DNA from 2 places in the Rhizobium acaciae genome. Region 2 is predicted to be linked to the other one. Evidence: predicted binding sites of a transcription regulator. Region 2 holds the regulator's gene; the other holds the start of a gene.

Region 1 (11,008 bases), on a different contig from region 2:
CGACTGTGACAGGCCGCAGCGCTCGAACTGGCTGGCGCAGACGCCCATTTCGAAAGGATGCTCCTGCGAGGGGAAATGCTCCTCGGGATTTTTCAGCCAGTTCAGAATGTCCATCCGGGTGGGATGGGCGAGCGCCTTGATAATTTCGTCTTTGTCCATCGTTGTTCGCCGAACTGTAAATCGTGTCTTGGCGATATATCGATCGTCAGACTTCGATATGCAAATCACGGAGGCGTGAGGCGATGAATTTTATTGAATGAGCAAAATTTGGGCAAAAAAAGAGGGCCACCGGAAAACCAGGGCCCTTATAATTGTGAAGGTCAAAAACCTCCAGAGGGGAACAGCTAATGCGGTGGTACTGGGAGAGAAACCACAAGATGCATCAGCTGAGAGGGATATGGTGCTTCCTTGAGCAGGTTTCAATGCTTTTTTGTGCGTGTCTGCTATGCGTCGCACAATTTTTTTGCGGTGCGGCATTTCGCTGAGGAAGAAAGGCAAAAAAAGAGGGCCACTGGAAAACCAGGGCCCTTTTAAGTGTGAAGGTCAAAAACCTCCAGAGGGGAACAGCTAATGCGGTGGAACTGGGAGGAAAAGCCACCATGTGCATCAGCTATGTGCGATATGGTGGTTTAATGGGCAAACGGCAACCCTCATTTGTGCATGCCAGTCATGCGTGTTCTGCATAGTCGGCAATTCATCAATAAAATAAGGCTCAAAAGTTCCAGTTTCTGGCCTTGCTGACGATGAAGTCGCGGAAGGCTTTCAGCTTGGCGGCGTTCTTGATCTCGTCGGGATAGCAGAAATAGGTGTCGAAGGAAGGGACGTCGGCATTGATCGCCAGCTGAATCAGGCCGGGGTCGCGGCCGACGATGTAATCCGGCAGGCAGGCGACGCCGATTCCGAGCAGGCAGGCGCGCTTGATCGAGGTCTGGCTGTTGATCTGCAGGTGCGGGATGCGCTTGTTGTCGGAGGAGCGGCCGGCGACTTCCAGCCAATTGACATCGAGCAGGTAACTCGGCGCCGGCTCGCCAAAGGTGATGATGCGGTGATTGTCGAGATCCTCAACCCTCTGCGGCTCGCCGTGACGGTTGATGTAGGACGGGGCCGCATAGACGTGCATGTGCACGGTGAAAAGCTTGCGCTGGATGAGGTCGGATTGCTGCGGCTGGCGCAGGCGGATCGCGCAGTCGGCATGACGCATGTTCACATCCACTTCCTCATTGTCGAGGATCAGCTGGATCTGCACATCGGGATAGAGTTGCAGGAATTCCTGGATCTTGTCGGTCAGCCAGCCCTGGCCGAGGCCGACCGTCGTCGTGACGCGCAGCTTGCCAGACGGCTTTTCCGTCGTTTCGGTGAGCTGCATCTTTACGGTTTCGAGCTTCAGCAGCACGTCGTGGGCAGTGCGGTAGAGCAGTTCGCCCTGTTCCGTCAGAATCAGGCCACGCGCATGGCGGTGAAACAGCTTGGTGCCGACATCCTGCTCCAGCGCGCTCACCTGGCGGCTGATGGCGGATTGGGACAAATGCAGTTTATCCGCCGCATGCGTGAACGAACCCGCCTCGGCAGCTGCGTGAAAAATACGCAGCTTGTCCCAATCCAATGGCATTCCCCCACCCCTCATGCCGATCTTACTCCGCGGCCACGGCGACGGGCATGTGGCCCGTCAAGTATCGCTCGGCTTCAAGTGCAGCCATGCACCCCAGGCCGGCGGCAGTGATCGCCTGGCGGAACGTATCATCCGTCACGTCGCCCGCGGCATAGACCCCGTCCAGGCTGGTCGCAGTCGAATCCGGCGCGGTCCAGAGATAACCATTGTCCTTCAGCTTCAGCTTGTCCTTGAAGAGCTCGGTTGCCGGCGCATGGCCGATGGCGACGAAGACGCCATCGATCACCATGTCGGTGATCGTGCCCGTGCGGGTGTCGCGCAGGCGCGCGCCGGAAACGGATTGCGGCATTGGCGGCTTGGCCGGCGTGCCGGTAATCTCGGCTACTTCGGTATTCCACAGAACCTTGACATTGTCCTTGGAGAACAGGCGTTCCTGCAGGATCTTCTCAGCGCGGAAGAAGTCGCGGCGATGCACGACCGTGACCGACTTGGCGATGTTGGAGAGATAGAGCGCCTCCTCGACGGCGCTGTTGCCGCCGCCAACCACGATCACATCCTTGTTGCGATAGAAGAAACCGTCGCAAGTGGCGCAGGCCGAAACGCCGAAGCCCTGGAAATGCTGTTCGCTCTCGATGTCGAGCCACTTGGCCTTGGCGCCGGTGGCGATGATCAGCGTATCGGCGGTCCAGACCTGGCCGCTGTCGGTGCGGGCGACGAACGGGCGCTGGTTCATGTCGACTTCGGTCACGAGGTCGTTGACGATCTCGGCGCCGACATGTTTTGCCTGCTGCAGCATCTGTTCCATCAACCAGGGACCTTGGATAGGATCGGCAAAGCCCGGATAGTTCTCGACATCGGTGGTGATCATCAGCTGGCCGCCCTGTTCGAGACCGGCGATCAAAACCGGTTTCAGCATGGCGCGCGCGGCATAGACCGCGGCAGTATAGCCTGCGGGTCCGGAACCGATAATGAGCACCTTGGTATGGCGGGCGGGCATGTCATTTCCTTTCGACTGGCAGGAGGGCGGCGGCTAGATAGCGATTGCGGCCGTTTCGCGTCCCTGCGCCATTTATGAACGTCCAATGCTTTTATTCAAGGGCAGCCTTGCGTTACCAACAAGGCAAATCGCCAGGATGTGCAAGAATCCGTCATCGGCGTGAAACTTTCTTGCGTATTCCGCGGCTTTATATAGAAGCTCCCCGCGGAGAATTAAAGAAAGGCAATGATGTGGGTCGTGCGGAACTCGACGTCATCGACATAAAGATACTCCGGGAGCTGCAGGCCGATGGCCGCATGACCAATGTGGAGCTCGCCGATCGCGTCGGCATCTCGGCGCCGCCTTGCCTGCGCCGGGTGCGCAAGCTCGAGGAAGCGGGCATCATCGAGGGCTATCACGCGATGCTGAACAGCCCGAAGCTCGGCTTCGACCTCGTCGCTTTCTGCATGGTCGGCCTCAAGCACCAGTCGGAAGGCAATCTCAAGGCCTTCGCCGCCGCCACCGCCGAATGGCCGCTGGTGCGCCAGGCCTGGATGGTCTCCGGCGACAGCGATTTCCTGTTGCATTGCGTGGCGGAGAACCTCACCCGCTTTCAGGATTTTGTCATCGAGGTGCTGACGGCGAACGAACATGTCGACACCGTGCGCACCATGCTGACGATCCGGCAGGTGAAGAAGCTGGGGCTGGTGGAAGTCTAACACCACCTAGGCAGAGCAAACGTATCGCCAATTACTTGCGCGATATATAGCCGCCCCGATTGATGCCGTGGCGCTGGAGTTTGTCGTAAAACGTCTTTCTCGGAATGCCGAGCGCCTCGATGGTGCGGCGTACGTCGCCGTCATTGGCCGACAGCGCGTCGCGAATGATCTCCGCCTCGTAGCGCTCCAGCCGTTCGGGAAGTGTCGCATCCGTCGGCTGCGGAGCGACCGCTGTCGTTCCGCCGCCTTCCACGCCAAGCACCACGCGTTCGGCATAATGCGAGAGTTCGCGGACATTGCCCGGCCATGTGTGCGAGGCGAGATGCCGCCGCACATCCGGTGAAAGCGGCGGGACATCGCGGCGGAAGCGCTCCGCGGCGCGAGCGGTGAAGTGGGAAAACAGCAGCGGAATATCGTCGCGGCGTTCTCTCAGCGGCGGAATGGAGATCGTCACGACATTCAGCCTGTAATAGAGATCCTCGCGAAAATCGCCGCGCACCGAGGGATCCCCGAGGTCGATCTTGGCAGCCGCGACGACGCGAAGATCGACCGGACGCACCTCGTTGGTGCCAAGCGGCGTGATCTCGCGCATCTCCAGCACCCTCAGCATCTTGACCTGGGTGGCGGCCGGCATGCTTTCGATTTCGTCGAGGAACAGCGTGCCGCCGCTTGCATGTTCGATGCGGCCCGTGCGGCGCTTCTGGGCGCCGGTAAAGGCGCCGGCCTCGTGGCCGAACAACTCGCTTTCGATGACGGTTTCGGGCAGGGCGCCGCAATTCAGCGCCACGAAATTGCCTCTCCGGCGGTGGCTCCACTGATGCAAGAGCTGGGCAACAACTTCCTTGCCGCTGCCCGTTTCGCCGGCGACGAGCACGTCCACATCGGTATCGGCGATGTGGCGAAGAATGTTTCTGAGATTTTCCATGACAGGCGTCTGGCCGATCAGCGGCAAATTCTCCTGCGCATCTTCGGCTGCCTTCCGCAGCATGCGGTTCTCCAGAACAAGCCGCCGCTTCTCGCTTGCGCGACGCACGCTCTGGACGAGCCGATCGGCTGCAAAGGGCTTGGCGATGAAATCATAGGCGCCGTCCTGGATCGCCTGGACGGCCATGGGAATATCGCCGTGGCCGGTCATCAGGATCACCGGCAGGTCGGCATCCATGCCCTGCAGCGTGGCGAAGAGTTGCAGTCCGTCGATCTCCGGCATCCGGATATCGGTGACGACGGGGCCGGCAAAGTCCGCCGGCAGATCCGCCAGCGCGGCTTTCGCACCGTCATAGGCGGAAACGGAAAATCCGGCGAGTTCGAGCGTCTGGGCGGTGGCGCGGCGTAGGTCCTTGTCGTCGTCGATCAGCGCAACAGGGGTCGGCGTTTCCATGATCTCAAGCCTTCCTTAGCTGAACGATGAACCGGGTTCCGCTGCTGTCGCTTAAAACCTCCATCCGGCCGCCGTAGTCGCCGACGATATCCTTGGAGATCACCAGGCCAAGGCCGAGTCCGCTTTCCTTCGAGGTATTGAACGGCGTGAACAAGCCCTTGCGGATTTCCGGCGGGATGCCGGGACCGTTGTCGGCGACCGTCACCGTTACCATCCCTGCATCGGTGGATGATCTGACCTCGACGCGACCCTCTCCGGCCTTCGGCGCCACCGCCTCCAGGGCGTTCTGAAGCAGATTGATCAGCACCTGCTCGAGACGGATCCGGTTTCCCATCACCTGCAGTTCGGCGGGCGGCAGGTCGATGTCGAGCGTATCCATGCGGCCGGCAAACCGGCTGCGCAACAGCATCACCGCGCCCTCGATGACGTCCTTCAATCCGGTTGGTTCGGCGCTGCCCCGGCCTTTGCGGGCAAAGGTCTTCAGGTCCTCGGTGATCGAACCTATGCGCTCCGTCAGCGCCGCGATGCTTTCGAGATTTTCGCCGGCAGGCGCCGTCTGGCCGCGATCGAGGAAGGTGCGGGCGTTATCCGCATAGGCACGAATGGTTGCCACCGGCTGGTTGATCTCATGGGCGACGCCAGCTGCCACCTGACCCAGGATGGCCAGCCGGTTGGCCTGCACCAGATCCTGTTGCACCGCCTGCAATTTCTGCTCCGTGCTCTTGTGGCCGACAATTTCAGCCTGCAGCCGGTCCCTCGCCTGGCTGAGATCCAGCGTCCGCTCGGCGACGCGCCGTTCCAGTTCCTCCCGCGCCCGCTGTTCGCTGGAGATTCGCAGGCTGATCACATGGCGACGGCGCAACAGGAAGGCTGCTCCGGCCACTAGCGGCAGGAGTATCAGCAATGCCAGCATGCGGGCTTCACGAATCCCCGCATCGACGGATGGTCCGAGTGCGACGAGATGCTGCAAATGCCAACCGGTCGCCGGCACCGACGTTGCGACATCGAGAAACCTGGTTTTCCCGGCATCGCCCGGCATGACGATCCCGACGACATCGAGCCCGTCACCGAGGTTTCGGACCATGTCGAGCGGCAGGGGTTGAAGCGGCGCATCGCCGAATTGAAGGCTTTCGCGGATCGCCGTCAGCCGGTCCTCGGCGATCCGGCCGATCGTCATAAACCGCCATGACGGAATACTGGTGATGAGGACAATGCCGCGCTCGTCAACGACATAGGACGGGGTGTTCGAGGCATTCCAATCCGCCTCGACGTCGTCGAATTCAACCTTGACCACGACGACGCCCAGCAGGCCATTGCTGCCCGAAATCCGCTGGGAGATATAGAGGCCCGGTTTCTTGCTGACCGTGCCGAGCGCGAAGTGCTCGGCCTGTCCTCGTTCGACCGCCCCCTGAAAATACTCGCGGAAACGATAGTCATTGCCGACGAAGCTCGTCGGTTCGCGCCAGTTGCTGGCCGAAACCGCCATGCCGTCCTTGTCGATGACATAGATGACGGCAGCTTTCGTGCCCGCCGCCAAATTTTCCAGCTTCTGACTGAGCCGCTCGAACGCGCCGGCATCGTTTCCTGCCAGTGCGGCGGCGAGTGCCGCGTCCTGCGACAACACGAAGGGAAGCGCCCGGTATTTTTCGAGAACCGTGCGCAGCAAAGCCGCATTCAGCCTCGCATCCATGCGGGCCTGTTCCTCGAGGGCAGCCTCCGCACGGTGCCGGCCGATCTCGCCGCTGGCCCACAGGCTTGCCACGACAGCGAGGAGGGCGAGCACGGCATAGGCCCACCACATCCGGCGGATGCGGTGTTGCACGGGCAGGGAAGGCCACAATTTCTGCGACACGGACATGGCGGATTTGTGCACTTTTCTGCACGAAACGCAAATGAATTTGTGCGGATTTCCGCATTGCTTAATGAGTCATCTGCAGCCTCGTAAATTTTTCATTAATAAATTCAATGTGTTGCTGGTCGGCGCAAAACTGGCACGGCGATTGCGAAGAACCTGGCAACAACGGCTGAGCTGTTGGACTTGAAGCGAACGGCTCGGGAGGCCGGAGTTCGTTCCGGACGAGCCATTAGGAGGACATCATGATCGCAGCACCACTCGATGCAGTCGCAGACAGCAAGGGCAAGAAGCCCTTTTATACCCATCTTTACGTTCAGGTTCTCGCGGCCATCGCCGCCGGCATCCTTCTCGGCCATTTCTATCCCGAATTCGGCACCCAGCTGAAGCCGCTCGGCGATGCCTTCATCAAGCTCGTCAAGATGATCATTGCCCCCGTCATCTTCCTGACGGTTGCGACCGGCATTGCCGGCATGAGCGACCTGCAGAAGGTCGGCCGCGTCGCCGGCAAGGCGATGCTCTACTTCCTGACATTCTCGACATTGGCGCTCATCATTGGCCTGATCGTCGCCAATGTCGTCCAGCCCGGCGCTGGCATGAACATCGATCCTGCCTCGCTGGATCCGGCCGCCGTCGCCGGCTACGCCGCAAAGGCGCATGAGCAGAGCATCGTCGGTTTCCTCACCAACATCATCCCGACGACGATCGTGGGCGCTTTTGCCGATGGCGACATTCTGCAGGTGCTGTTCTTCTCGGTGCTCTTCGGTATCGCGCTCGCCATGGTCGGCGAAAAGGGCGAACCGGTCGTCAACTTCCTCAATTCCCTGACGGCGCCGGTGTTCAAGCTCGTCGCCATCCTCATGAAGGCAGCGCCCATCGGCGCCTTCGGCGCCATGGCATTCACCATCGGCAAGTATGGCGTCGGGTCGATCGCCAACCTCGCCATGCTGATCGGCACCTTCTACGTTACATCTCTGCTCTTCGTCTTCATCGTTCTCGGCGCTGTTGCCCGCTACAATGGCTTCTCGATCGTGGCGCTGCTGCGCTACATCAAGGAAGAACTGCTGCTGGTCCTCGGCACCTCGTCTTCGGAGGCAGCCCTTCCCGGGCTGATGAACAAGATGGAGAAGGCCGGCTGCAAGCGCTCGGTCGTCGGCCTCGTCATTCCGACAGGCTATTCCTTCAATCTCGACGGCACCAACATCTACATGACGCTGGCAGCGCTCTTCATTGCCCAGGCAACCGGTATTCATCTCTCCTGGGGTGATCAGATCCTGCTGCTGCTGGTGGCGATGCTGAGCTCGAAGGGTGCAGCGGGCATCACCGGCGCCGGCTTCATCACGCTTGCCGCAACGCTCTCTGTCGTGCCCTCCGTGCCGGTCGCCGGCATGGCACTTATCCTCGGCATCGACCGCTTCATGTCGGAATGCCGGGCGCTGACCAACCTCGTCGGCAATGCGGTTGCCACGATCGTCGTCGCACGTTGGGAAAACGAGCTGGATACAGCGCAGCTTGCCGCGGCACTGGGCGGACAGACCGGAGATGATATTTCGGCTGCCGGACTGCAGCCGGCCGAATAACCAGCCGCTATTCCTTGTCCTTAGAATCCCTGCAGCGGCCCGTTATCCAACGGGCCGTTTCTCTTTTCTGCTTCAGCCGCGATTGTCGCCGAGAAGGCGATCGTAAATCGCGCCGATCGCGCTTGCTTCCTTCTCCAGCGCAAAATTCGTCCTGACATGCCGTAGGGCATTCTCGCCATGGGCAATCGCCAAAGCGGGATCTGCGATATAGGGCGCGATTGCCCGCGTCAGCGCCTCGCCATCGCCGGCGGCGACGACCGAGCCCGTCTCGCCCGTGACGATGAGCTCGGCATAGGCGCCGGCGTCCGATGCCACCACCGCGGTGCGCGAGGCCATGGCTTCGAGTGGCGTCAGGCCAAAACCCTCGTTGCGGGAAGGGGCGACGTAAAGCGTCAGGCGGCGATACCAGACCTTGATGTCAGGCACTTCGCCGAGGAAGAGAATACGGTCGCTGAGCCCGGCGGCCGCGACATCCGCTTTAAGTTTGTCGCCAAATGCCGTGTGTTCGGCCGTCACCCGGCCGGAGACGACCGCCGTCCAGTCGGGATGCTGTGGCAGCAGTTCGATCATCGCTCCGACGAAAAGATCAGTGCCCTTCTGATGGCGCACGCGGCCGAAGCAGCCGATGAGATGGCGGCCCGGCAGGCCGGTGGCGGCGATGCCGTCCTCCGCCGTTTCCGGCGGATGGAACAAGGCAAGATCGACGCCGTGCTGGATCACCGTATGCGGCACCTCGAGGAACGAACCGGATCGATCGCTGGTCGCGATGACAGCGTCCATGCGACGGATCAGCCATTTCGTATAGGCGCTGTGGCGGCGTTGCGCGGCCGAGGTGAAGAGAAGCTTCAGCGGCATGCGCATGAGATGGCGCAGCAGGATGCCGACGGCCATCTCGTTGTTGCGGCGAGCGTGCCAGACGCGCTGGCGCCGGCGCGCCGGCGGGCGCCAGAGGCCGAGGAGCTGCGGCCACTTCAGTTTCGGCAGGCCTTCCGGCAGGCCGGGGCCGAGTGTCGCGATCTTGATGCCGAGCCGGATCTGGTACGGGATGAGCTGGACGATAGTCGACGTGACGCCGGAGAGCCGGCGCTTGAAATTGGGCGCAATGATCTCGACGTCACGAATATCCGGCAAGGGAGGGGTCTCGCGGCTGGCGGGCGATCAGCCCCAGGAAACCTGGAGGATCTCGTAGGCCTTGGAGCCGCCCGGCGCATTGACCTCGATGGAATCGCCGACTTCCTTGCCGATCAGCGCACGGGCGATCGGCGAGGAGATGGAGATGCGGCCAGCCTTGACGTCGGCTTCCTGGTCGCCGACGATCTGGTAGGTCTTTTCTTCCTCGGTGTCCTCGTCGATGAGTTTCACCTTGGCGCCGAACTTGATCTTGTCGCCCGACATCTTGGTGAGGTCGATGACCTCGGCGCGCGCCGTCAGGTCTTCCAGCTCGCTGATGCGGCCTTCATTATGGCTCTGGGCTTCCTTGGCGGCGTGGTATTCGGCGTTTTCGGAAAGGTCGCCATGGGCACGGGCTTCGGCGATCGCCTCGATGATTCGGGGGCGCTCCTCCTGCTGACGCCAGCGCAGCTCTTCCTGCAGCTTGACGAAACCACCCGGTGTCATCGGTACCTTTTCAACCATTTTTCTGTCCTTCAATCCTCGTATCCGCACAATCAGCGGCGAACACAAAAGAAAACAGGTCCCGAAGGGGAGCTTCGGAACCGTGCCACAATCTTAGTCGGACGCTTATAGCAGATCGCCAAGGCCGATTTCCAGAAAATTCGCATAAAAGAAACGCGGCTTGCCGCGATATTGGGTGGTACGACTTGAAAATGGGCAGAAATCGGACCGTCCTGATTGACTCTGCACATAAGAACATATAGTGAACATTCTAATGAAGAAGTCGCTCACAGAACGCTTGGCCATTCTTTCCGATGCCGCGAAATATGACGCTTCCTGCGCTTCCAGCGGCACGGTGAAACGTGATTCCCGGGCAAGTGGCGGGCTCGGTTCGACCGAGGGATCCGGCATCTGTCATGCCTATGCCCCGGACGGGCGGTGCATTTCGCTTCTGAAAATACTGCTGACCAATTTCTGCATCTACGACTGCGCCTATTGCGTCAATCGCTCGTCGAGCAATGTCGAACGGGCGCGCTTTACGCCCGAGGAGGTCATCTGGCTGACGCTGGAATTCTACCGCCGCAACTATATCGAAGGGCTGTTCCTTTCCTCGGGCATCATTCGTTCGTCCGATTACACGATGGAAGAGATGGTCCGTATCGTCCGCGAACTGCGTGTAACCCATAATTTCCGAGGCTATATCCATCTGAAATCGATCCCCGAGGCGTCGCCGCGTCTGATCGAGGAGGCGGGGCTTCATGCCGATAGGCTGTCGCTCAATATCGAGTTGCCGACGGATCACGGCATCACCCGCTTTGCGCCGGAAAAGAAGCCTGCCAATATTCGGCGATCGATGGGGGATTTGAGGCTGAAGATTGAGGCCGCCGGTGAACCGACGCTCAGGACAAAGAAGCGTCAGCGTTTCGTGCCGGCCGGCCAGAGCACGCAGATGATCGTCGGCGCCGACGGGGCGAACGATGCGACGATCCTTGCGACCAGCGGCAGGCTTTACAGCAGCTATGGGCTGAAGCGCGTCTATTATTCCGCCTTCAGCCCGATCCCGGATTCGTCGAAAAACCTGCCGCTGATCAAGCCGCCGTTGATGCGCGAGCACCGGCTCTATCAGGCCGACTGGCTCTATCGATTCTACGGTTTCGGGATCGACGAGATTACTGCGAACCAGGCGGGCGGCATGCTCGATCTCACGCTCGACCCCAAGCTTGCCTGGGCGCTCGCCAACCGGGCCGAATTTCCCGTCGATATCAACCGGGCTGAGCGCG
Region 2 (11,008 bases):
GGAGAGGAAGGCGACCGTCATGGCCGGAATGACGAAGCGACCGATCTTTCTCTTCTTATGATGCTTTGTCCACATACACGCATGCTCTTGAACGCATTACCAATTCGTTCAATCTAGCGCGCAGAGATTAACCGTTCGTTGACTCTAAAAAACGGGCAACAAAAAACCCGCGCCGGGAAGGCGCGGGCCAAGCTATTGGAAATCAGGTCCGATCAGCTGCGAATGATCGAGCGGCCGGCATACTGGGCCTGGGGGCCGAGGCCTTCTTCGATGCGGATCAGCTGGTTGTATTTGGCAAGACGGTCGGAACGCGACAGCGAGCCGGTCTTGATCTGACCGCAGTTGGTGGCGACCGCGAGATCGGCGATGGTCGAATCTTCGGTCTCGCCGGAGCGGTGGGACATGACGGCGGTATAGGCAGCCTTGTGTGCCGTGTTGACGGCATCGAGTGTTTCCGTCAGCGTGCCGATCTGGTTGACCTTGACGAGGATCGAGTTGGCGACGCCCATGCGGATGCCGTCGCGAAGACGGGCGGAGTTGGTGACGAAGAGATCGTCGCCGACGAGCTGGGTCTTCTTGCCGGCCAGGTCGGTCAGCGTCTTCCAGCCATCCCAGTCGTCTTCGGCCATTCCGTCCTCGATCGAGATGATCGGATAGTTGGCGGCGAGCTCGGCCAGATATTCTGCCATGGCGCCCGATTCCAGCGTGCGGCCTTCACCTTCGAGAACGTATTTGCCGTCCTTGAAGAATTCCGTCGAGGCGCAGTCGAGGCCGAGGCACATGTCGTCGCCCGGCTTGTAGCCGGCTTTCTCGATCGACTTCATGATGAAGTCGAGGGCCTCAGGCGCGCTCTTCAGGCCCGGTGCAAAACCGCCTTCGTCGCCGACATTGGTGTTGTGGCCCTGTGCGGCAAGCTCCTTGCGCAGCGTGTGGAAGACTTCCGAACCCATGCGCACGGCTTCGGCGATCGAATCGGCGCCGACCGGCAGGATCATGAACTCCTGGAAATCGATCGGGTTGTCGGCATGGGCGCCGCCGTTGATAATGTTCATCATCGGCACCGGCAGCAGGCTGGCGGAAGCGCCGCCGACATAACGATAGAGCGGCAGGCCGGACGCCTGAGCGGCAGCCTTGGCAACGGCGAGCGATACGCCGAGGATGGCGTTGGCGCCGAGACGAGACTTGTTCGGCGTGCCGTCAAGCTCGATCATGATGTTGTCGATCTGGATCTGGTTTTCGGCGTCGATGCCGCCGATCGCGTCGAAGATCTCGGTGTTGGCGGCTTCGACCGCCTTTTCGACGCCCTTGCCCAGATAACGCTTGCCGCCGTCACGCAGTTCGACCGCCTCATGCGCGCCCGTCGAGGCGCCGGAGGGAACGGCCGCGCGGCCCATGCTGCCATCTTCGAGATAGACATCGACTTCGACGGTGGGGTTGCCACGGCTATCGAGAATCTCGCGGGCGATGATATCGGTGATTGCAGTCATGGGTTCTTCCTGCTCGGTGGGTGATAAATGGTTAGAAACCTGTCTTAGTCGAAGGCGTGCAAATTACAATGCTGCAATAGCCTTCGGACCAGCGTTCGGATGTGGCCTATAGCACGATCATGTCAGACTGTTGAACGTCAAGCCTTGGCGACCGCATCGAAGGCGAGCAGCTTTTCGAGAAGCCGCGGCATATCCTTGAGATAGACCATGTTCGGGCCGTCCGAAGGGGCATTGTCGGGGTCCTGGTGGGTTTCGACGAAGACGCCGGCAATACCGGTAGCGACCGCTGCGCGCGCCAGCGTTTCCACGAATTCCCGCTGACCACCGGAGGATTCGCCCTGCCCGCCCGGCTGCGCCACGGAATGGGTTGCATCGAAGATAACGGGCGCGCCCATCGCCGCCATGATCGGCAGAGAACGCATGTCGGAGACCAGCGTATTGTAGCCGAATGAGGCGCCGCGCTCGCACAGCAGCACGTTCGGATTGCCGCTGGCATTGAGCTTCTTCAGAACGTTCTTCATATCCCAAGGGGCGAGGAACTGGCCCTTCTTGACATTGACGACGCGGCCGGTCTTGGCGGCGGCGATGAGAAGGTCGGTCTGGCGGCAGAGGAAGGCCGGGATCTGCAAGACATCGACGACCCTTGCCACCTCCCCGCATTGCTCGGCGGTATGAACGTCGGTCAGGACGGGAAAGCCGAATTCCTTCTTGAGGTCGGCAAAGACCTCCATGCCCTTTTCGATCCCGATACCGCGTTCGGCCGACAGCGAGGTGCGGTTCGCCTTGTCGAAGGAGCTCTTGTAGACGAGGCCGATGCCGAGCTTTCCGCAAAGCTCTTTCAGCGTGCCGGCAACCATGAAGGCGTGGTCGCGGCTCTCCATCTGGCAGGGACCGGCAATCAGCGACAGGCGGCCGGTATTGGAAAAAGTGACCTGGCCTTGGCCTTCGCCGATCCTGACTTCGGAATTCGTATCAGTGCTCATCGTGTTTCCTCGAAGGCGAAGAGCGTGCCCTGCCCGGGCGCGGGCTTCACCAGAATGCGATTGTTCTTGCGCGTGTATGTCACCCCGTTAGCAGCCAAATACGCTTCTGTCACGGCAAGATCGGCGACAGCGAAGAGGATTGCCCGGCCGCGCAGGCCGCGATCTGCGGATGAGCCGGCGATATCGAAATAGGCCTCCAGCCCTTCCGGCGTCATCAGGCTGATTTTTGCATTCGACGCCGCGATAGAGACGCCGAAACCGGTTTTCTCGACTGCCGATTGCGCCACGGCAAGGCTGACGAAGGCGGCGAAGGCTGCCGGTTCCGGGGTGCAAAGCGCGATCTCGACTATGCCGGTGACACCATTGGCGTGCGTCTCCAGCGCGGCGCGGTCGGCCGGCAGCGGATTGACGCGCTCGACGGTGAAAAGCAGGAGATCAGGCGCGCACAGGTCCCCGGCAAAGGCCAGCTTGAAGCCGGCAATCGCCTCGGAACCGTCCGGCATCGTCATCGGTCGGGTGAATTGCAGCATCTCGCCGGCGCTCGATCCGTTGCCAACGAAATTCTGATGATCGATGCCGGCATCCTTGCTGCCGAAAGCCAGCCCCGAAAGCCCCTCCTCGCCACAGCGGAAACGGAAGGCCTGGTTGCGGGCGGTGAAGACATTGCCTTGGCGCGCCGATGCTTCGCTCTCCTCGACGCTCGCAATCCCGAGCGGCTCCAAATAGGTCTTGTCGGCAAAGAAGACGCAGGCATTCTCCGTTCCGAAGGGATGGCGCGCATCGGCGGCAACGGTGAAGCCGAGCTTGCCAAGCCTCTCGCGCGCCAGATCGATATGGACGACCGGCAGCACGACATGATCCAGCGGGTGCGGTTTGGCGGAGTGCTCGTCCATGATATCCCTCCTGGAAACGGCAAGAGATGTGCGACAGCGCTACCCTCAATGCAAGACTTCTGTGCCAATCCGGCGAATGAAAATAAAAATCTCAACGAGTTGGCGCCAAGTTTTACGGAAATTTAGCTACTTGCGGAACACATATGGAACATATAGTGTCTGTTCTGGATTTGTTTCAATCACGAGGTCACAACGTCGATGCTCACGCGCAAACAACAGGAGCTTCTCCTTTTCATTCACGAGCGCATGAAGGAATCCGGCGTTCCGCCATCTTTCGACGAAATGAAGGATGCTCTGGACCTCGCCTCCAAGTCCGGAATTCATCGCTTGATTACAGCGCTCGAGGAGCGAGGCTTCATTCGCCGCCTACCGAACCGCGCCCGCGCGCTCGAGGTCATCAAGCTTCCGGAGGCCTACAGCCCCAGCATCCAGCCGCGGCGCGGCTTTTCGCCGAGCGTCATCGAGGGCAGCCTCGGCAAACCGCAGCCGGTCGCCACTCCTGCTCCCGCAAAACCCGTCGCCGACAACGGCAACTCGGTCTCCGTGCCGGTCATGGGCCGAATCGCTGCCGGTGTGCCGATCTCGGCGATCCAGAACAATACCCACGACATCGTCGTTCCGGCGGACATGCTCGGCTCCGGTGAACATTATGCGCTGGAGGTCAAGGGCGATTCGATGATCGACGCCGGCATCTTCGACGGCGACACCGTGATCATCCGCAACGGCAGCACCGCAAGTCCTGGCGACATCGTCGTTGCTCTCGTCGACGACGAAGAAGCGACACTCAAGCGCTTCCGCCGCAAGGGCGCCTCGATCGCGCTGGAAGCGGCCAACCCGGCTTACGAGACCCGGATTTTCGGTCCGGACCGTGTCAAGGTTCAGGGCAAACTCGTCGGTCTCATTCGCCGCTATCACTGACATTGGCCAGGCCCGATTCGGTAAAACTATTGCTGCGCCAGTCATAGGCGCGATGGCGCATCCATGGCCGCGACAATGCATCGAATGCGGTTGCGACCTCCAGGCCGGTGCCCGTGAAGCGCAACTCGATGGAACCGGTCCTGCGCAGCGTCTCACCAGTGAAGAGCGTCGCACCCGAGCGGCAATTGTTGAAGCGAAGGCGGACCGACGTCACGACGATATCGGCCGCGTCACATGCCGGGCCGAGATAGGCGGCATTGTCGATGACGGTTACCACCTGACCATTGCCAAGCCTTGATGTGCACCAGGCCTTCTTGACGCAGGAAAAGCGGTTTGCGTCACCGCCCGCTGTGGCCGCTCGCATCGCGGTCCTTGCTTCGTTCTGCTGATCGCGGGAAAGCCTGACGCGGCGGTCTTCTCCCTCAGGCGGGATAGCAGGACCATCCAGCATCTTCGGCGGATCGTGCCTCGGCAGGACCAGGGCTCTCTGCCACTGGTCGAAGATGAAATCCGGCGGTCTTTCACGGTTGGAAGCCATTGCCGCCGCCTCGACGACCGCGACGAGACTACCATCCTCCGAAATCACCAAATCTGGCGGACGGGGAACCGGCAGAAGCAACAGGATGAGCGTTGCGACCGCGATGATCGATGTGCCGACATGGCGCAGCCGGGTGCGGAGCAGCGTCAGCAGCAGAAAGCCTGCGACGGCGACCGCGAAATACCAGGCGGGCAAGCGGCCGACGTCGATATTGCCATCCCAGCCGGACACCGTCTTTGCGACCGCGATCACCAGATCGAGGCCGAATCCGACGACCTTCCAGGCCCAAACATCCAGACCGAAAGGCATGAGCAGCATCGCCAGCAAGCCGGCCGGCATGACGATGAAGGAGATGATCGGCATCGTCGCGAGGTTCGCCGGCAGGCCGTAGGCGGTCAGGCGATGAAAATGCTCGATCGAAAACAGCGCGGTGGAAAAACCGCCGATCAGCGAGGTCAGGAAGACGCCGCCGAAGAAGCCCGCAACCGTAACCAAGGGCCTGACGATCGGCAGCTTCAGGAAGGCGTTTTCGCGGACGCGCCGGTCCTTCCACAGCTGATAGCCCGAGACCAGCGCCAATGTCGCGGCAAAAGACATCTGGAAGCTCGGACCCAAGACCTCGGACGGCGAAATGACGATGATGACGAGCGCCGAGAGAGCGACATTGCGCAGGCTGATCGACGGCCGGTCGAAGAAGACGGCAATCAACATGATGGCCATCATGATGAAAGCGCGTTCTGCAGAGACCGCAAAGCCCGAGATCAGGAAATAGGCGGTGACAGCGATGAGCGCGCCGGCGGCAGCGATCTTCTTCGTCGGATAGGCCTCAGCGATGCCAGGAAAGAGGCTGAGCAGCATCCGGAAGCCGACGAAAAAGATGCCGGCCGACAGCGCCATGTTGAGACCGGAGATGGCAATGATATGAGCCAGGCCGGACTGGCGCAGCGCCTCCGTCGTTTCATTCGAGATGGCACGCCGCTCGTCCGTCACCAGAGCAGCGGCGAAAGCGCCGGTGTCGCCGGGCAGGATCGACCTTATGCGGTCACCAATACCGCTGCGCAGCCGGTAGAGCCCTTCGAGCAGCGTTTCCGCCGTCGATCTGGCAGCCTGGGGACCAGCTTGCGCATCGACCTTCGTCGGTGCACCGTAGAAGAAGCCGTTGGCGCCGATGCCATCGAAATAGGCACCGAAGGAAAAGTCGTTGAGTTCGGGAAGTGCCGGACCTGCCGGCGGCGTCAGGCGCGCCCTGCCGGTGATGATATCGCCGATCTCGAAGGCCGCGTCCGCGCCGCGGGCGATGGCGGTTATGCGTTCCGGCCGCCGCTTCAGTTCCGGTGCCTTAGTGCCGGTGACCGCAAGAATGTAGCGCCACCGCCCGCGACCATCGCCTTCGCGCCGCTCGACACGGCCGGTCACCGTTGTCGTCACTGATGAATCGAGGATCACGGTCGAAGCCCGCCGGCTCTCGAACTGCGCCGTGACCATGCCGCAGACCACGAGCGAGAGCGCCAGCAGCGTTGCCCGCACTGCCGCCCGGCTGCGGCTGGCGATGAGAACCGCCACGGTCAGCGCCAACAGGCAGAGCAGTGATGCAACGAGAGAAAAATCCGATGCCGCGAGAAACCAGACGGCTGACCCGGCGCCGAGGAAGACCGGCGAGAAGAGCAACAGGCGGCCATGGTCCGCCTCCTCGCCCAGCATGCGCATGCCGGCACGCAGCAATTGCGACGCTGCGGCCGGCACCCGGTGGCGCAATGGTGTAGCCGACTGCGTCCGTGTCGGTCGCGTCACCACGGCAGGTGGTGAAAAACTGGAGGTGTCGGCAAGGCCTTCGCCTGCTTCCGGCCGCAATTCGACTGTCGTCAACTCCTGCATGAACCGCCCAAGCCCGGCTGCGAATGCGGCCAGAATGCAACCTCCAATCAAATCCAGCAAGAATAATCGATTGAAATATGAGGGAAAATCGCGAGCGCCAAAAGACCAGTCGAATCATCGGCTTCCGATATGCGTGCGGCTCATCGCTGCAGTGCCTAAAAGGTGATACCGCAATGCACAAAATGCCATCACGGTAACTTGGCATTAGCTTCGCGATCATATAGCTATCGGTGAGGACGCTTAACCCCTATGGCGCTTTTATGGCGCCACCGCCATTTCGGAGGATCAGCATGACGGATCAAAGCGCTACAATAAAAATCGGTGACAAGTCTGTCGACCTTGCTGTCAAAAGCGGCACGATCGGCCCGAGCGTCATCGATATCGGTGCCCTCTACAAGAACACGGCTTCCTTCACTTACGATCCGGGTTTTACCTCGACCGCATCCTGTGAATCGAAAATCACCTACATCGACGGCGACGAAGGTGTCCTGCTGCATCGCGGCTATCCGATCGAGCAGCTCGCCGAGCACGGCGACTTCCTCGAGGTCTGCTACCTCCTGCTTTACGGCGAACTGCCGACCACCGTGCAGAAGAAGGATTTCGATTACCGCGTCACGCACCACACCATGGTGCACGAGCAGATGAGCCGCTTTTTCACCGGCTTCCGCCGCGATGCGCATCCGATGGCCGTCATGTGCGGCTGCGTCGGCGCGCTGTCGGCCTTCTATCACGACTCCACCGACATCACCGATCCGCACCAGCGCATGGTCGCCAGCCTGCGCATGATCGCCAAGATGCCGACGCTTGCCGCCATGGCCTACAAGTACCATATCGGCCAGCCCTTCGTTTATCCGAAGAACGATCTCGACTACGCCTCGAACTTCCTGCGCATGTGTTTTGCCGTGCCTTGCGAGGAATATGTGGTCAATCCGGTGCTTGCCCGCGCCATGGACCGCATCTTCATCCTGCATGCCGATCATGAGCAGAACGCCTCGACCTCGACCGTCCGTCTCGCCGGTTCGTCAGGCGCCAACCCGTTCGCCTGCATCGCCGCCGGCATTGCCTGCCTCTGGGGCCCCGCTCACGGCGGCGCCAATGAAGCAGCGCTCAACATGCTCAACGAAATCGGCACGGTCGACCGCATTCCGGAATATGTCGCCCGCGCCAAGGACAAGAACGATCCGTTCCGCCTGATGGGCTTCGGTCACCGCGTCTACAAGAACTACGATCCGCGCGCCAAGATCATGCAGAAGACGACGCATGAAGTGCTCGGCGAACTCGGGATCAAGGACGATCCGTTGCTCGAAGTGGCGATGGAGCTGGAGCGTATCGCGCTCACCGACGAATATTTCATCGAGAAGAAGCTCTATCCGAACATCGACTTCTATTCCGGCATCACGTTGAAGGCGCTGGGCTTCCCCACGACCATGTTCACCGTGCTCTTCGCGCTTGCCCGCACCGTCGGCTGGATCGCGCAGTGGAACGAGATGATCGAGGATCCGGAACAGCGCATCGGCCGTCCGCGCCAGCTTTATGTCGGCGAACCGAAGCGCGATTACATCCCGGTTTCGAAGCGCTGATCGCTTCCAAAGAACCCAAAAGAAAACCCGGTCAGAAACGACCGGGTTTTTTCTTTTTCAGCAGGTCGAGAAGGATCTCGGCGGCGTGCTCGCCGGGCGGCTTTTCGGTCTGCATGCGTTGCCAGACGAGATCGTAGCCCTCGTTCATCGCCTTCAGTTGGAACGTATCGGCCGACAGCCGCTCCATCCAGCGCGCCAGACTGGCGCCGCGGACGATCTCGTTCAGATATTCCGGCACGACGGCATAATCGGCGATGATATTGGGCAATGCGCCCGTCCACACCTTGATGCGCCGGGCGAGCAGGCGGATAATCCAATCCGTCTTGTAGACGGACACCGTCGGCACGCCGGCAAGGGCGAGTTCGAGGATCACCGTGCCGGAAGCCGCCATCGCCGCATCCGCCTCGGCAAAGGCCTTCCATTTCTGCGCCGGCCCGACCGCCACCTCCGGCGGCGTGGCCCAGCCGGCGACGAGCCCCTTCACCAGCGCTTCGTTGTGCGGCACGGTCGGCAGCAGGAAGCGCATCGGGCCGTTGCGGGCGACGAGTTCCTTGGCCGCATCCTCGAAGAACGGCAGCAGTTTGGCGATTTCAGATGATCTTGATCCAGGAAGCATCAGGATCGCCTTGCCCGCTCCCTCGACGGGTGCGTGCCCGGTGCGCAGCCGCCGCGCCTCTAGCAGCGCCGGATCGGCGGTCAGGCGATGGCCGACATAGGTGGTCTCAGGCCCGCCGAGCGCACGCATTGTTGCCGGCTCGAAGGGCAGGACGGCGAGCACATGATCGACATAGGCGAGCATGCGCGTGGCGCGATATTCCTTCCAGGCCCAGACGCTCGGACAGACATAATTGACGACCGGCAGATCGGGCAGCGCGGCGCGAACACGCTTGGCGACGCGATGGGTAAAATCCGGGCTGTCGATGATAAGAAGAATATCCGGCCTTGCGGCGATGATGGCAGCCGTCGTCTGGCGGATCAGGGTATAGAGCTTTGGCAGCCGGCTCAGCACCTGCGTGATGCCCATGATCGACAGCTCGGAGAAATCGAACAGGGATCGCAAGCCTTCGGCCTGCAGCCCTTCGCCGCCGACGCCGACGAGTTCCACCGGTCCACTATGAATCCGCTTCAGGGCGGCGATGAGATCGGCACCGAGCAGATCCCCCGACACCTCACCGGCAATGACGGCGATCTTCAACGGCGCCCCGTTCATTCGAGCCCCCATGCCGGCAGGCCGCGATCGATGCCGCAGACGAAAAGCCCGGCCTCATCGGCGGCTTTGATAACGGCAGCGCGATCGAGCACCAGCGAGCGGCCGGCCTCGACGGCGACGCCGGCAAGGCCGGCTTTCCTCGCGTTCAAGACCGTGGAAACGCCGATCGCCGGCAGGTCGGCACGGATATCCTGCTGCGGCTTGCAGAGCTTGACAAGCGCGCCGCGGCGGCGCGGCGAGATGCGCCCGGCGGCTCTGAGACCCGCGACACGCTCCAGCATCTCGTCCGTGCCCTCAAGACCCTCCAGCGCGACGATACGCCCGCCGATGCTGACAGCGCCCTGGCCGACATCGAGCCGGCCCAGCATCTCAGCGGCATCGGCTGCGCGCCTGATATCGCGCCGGTCTTCTTCGCCCGGTATCGCCGTGCCGATCGGGCCGACGGCGGCAAGAAGGTCGGGGGCGATCTCATGGGCACCGACGACACGCCGGCCGTTTCCCTCGATCAGCCGGATCACCATCTGCAGCACCGTATCGTCGCCGCCGGACAGCAAGGTGCGGATCGCGGCCGGCATCTTCATCAGAGTGCGCAGCGTCGGGCGCACCTCGCGCCATTCCGGCCGGCGCCGCACGCTGCCGGACATGACGACACGGCCGATGCCGTAGCGGTTCAAGAGGCCCTCGAGAGCTGCAAAATCGCCGATGCCGATGACGGCATGGTCATAGCCCTCCCAGCGCCGGTCGCTTTCGTCCTTCAGCGCGACGATGACGGGATTTTCGCCCGCCGCGCGCGCAGCTTCGGCGACATAGGAAGGCAGAAAGCCGCCGCCGGCGATGATCGCCAGCCGGCCCGCAGCGGTGTCGCCGGAAAAAGTCACGGACTAGCCCTTCTGCCCCCGGGTTGGCGAGGACAAGGCGCGGTCGCTGTCGGCGGCGATGAAATCGAGGATGTGGAGCGCCTGCTCGCAATCGGCATATTCTTCGCGGATGGCGGCGGCGTTTTCGCGGATGGAGCCTGTTCCTTCGAAGATCGATTTGTAGGCGCGGCGCACCCTGTGAATGACGGCCCGGTCGACGCCGGCGCGTGTCATGCCGACGACGTTGAGACCGCTCAGCAGCCCGGGATTGCCGTTCAGCATGCCGTAGGGAATGACGTCGTAGCTCACCGCCGAGAGCCCGCCGACGAAGGCCTGACGACCAACGCGGGTGAACTGGTGAACGGCCGAGCCGCCGCCTAGGATGACGCGATCCTCGATGACGACATGGCCGGCAAGCATGACGTTGTTCGACATGATCACGTGATTGCCGACCCTGCAGTCATGCGCGACATGGGAATTGGCAAGGAAGAGATTGTTGTCGCCGACGATCGTCTGGCCGCCGAAATCGGCCGTGCCGGTGTTCATGGTCACGCCTTCGCGGATCGTGCAGTTGGCGCCAACCGTCAGCGTCGTCTCCTCGCCGCCGTGATGCACGCTCTGCGGATCACCGCCGACGACCGCCATCGGGAAGATTCGCGTGCCCTTG

The links. The regulator LexA, encoded in region 2, represses DNA repair genes until DNA is damaged. The targets are predictions, from matches to a motif close to TGTTCNNNNTGTGTTCNG.
Region 1: a site for LexA is predicted at 9,980-9,997, ahead of OLZ32_RS17625 (putative DNA modification/repair radical SAM protein). Genes of this name have one in related genera too.

Annotation. Positions count from the first base shown of each region.
Region 1 is NZ_JAPCZO010000010.1:175,475-186,482, reverse strand. It holds gene OLZ32_RS17670 (ArsR/SmtB family transcription factor) at 1-159, opposite strand, end outside; gene OLZ32_RS17665 (LysR family transcriptional regulator VtlR) at 713-1,609, opposite strand; gene trxB (thioredoxin-disulfide reductase) at 1,632-2,606, opposite strand; gene OLZ32_RS17655 (Lrp/AsnC family transcriptional regulator) at 2,837-3,304, shown strand; gene OLZ32_RS17650 (sigma-54-dependent transcriptional regulator) at 3,336-4,682, opposite strand; gene OLZ32_RS17645 (ATP-binding protein) at 4,687-6,555, opposite strand; gene OLZ32_RS17640 (dicarboxylate/amino acid:cation symporter) at 6,780-8,114, shown strand; gene OLZ32_RS17635 (glycosyltransferase family 4 protein) at 8,187-9,245, opposite strand; gene greA (transcription elongation factor GreA) at 9,273-9,749, opposite strand; gene OLZ32_RS17625 (putative DNA modification/repair radical SAM protein) at 10,003-11,008, shown strand, end outside.
Region 2 is NZ_JAPCZO010000007.1:219,171-230,178, reverse strand. It holds gene OLZ32_RS13790 (FtsB family cell division protein) at 1-75, opposite strand, end outside; gene eno (phosphopyruvate hydratase) at 213-1,487, opposite strand; gene kdsA (3-deoxy-8-phosphooctulonate synthase) at 1,625-2,470, opposite strand; gene OLZ32_RS13775 (VOC family protein) at 2,467-3,363, opposite strand; gene lexA (transcriptional repressor LexA) at 3,562-4,281, shown strand; gene OLZ32_RS13765 (ComEC/Rec2 family competence protein) at 4,262-6,694, opposite strand; gene gltA (citrate synthase) at 6,985-8,274, shown strand; gene lpxB (lipid-A-disaccharide synthase) at 8,306-9,484, opposite strand; gene OLZ32_RS13750 (LpxI family protein) at 9,481-10,362, opposite strand; gene lpxA (acyl-ACP--UDP-N-acetylglucosamine O-acyltransferase) at 10,366-11,008, opposite strand, start outside.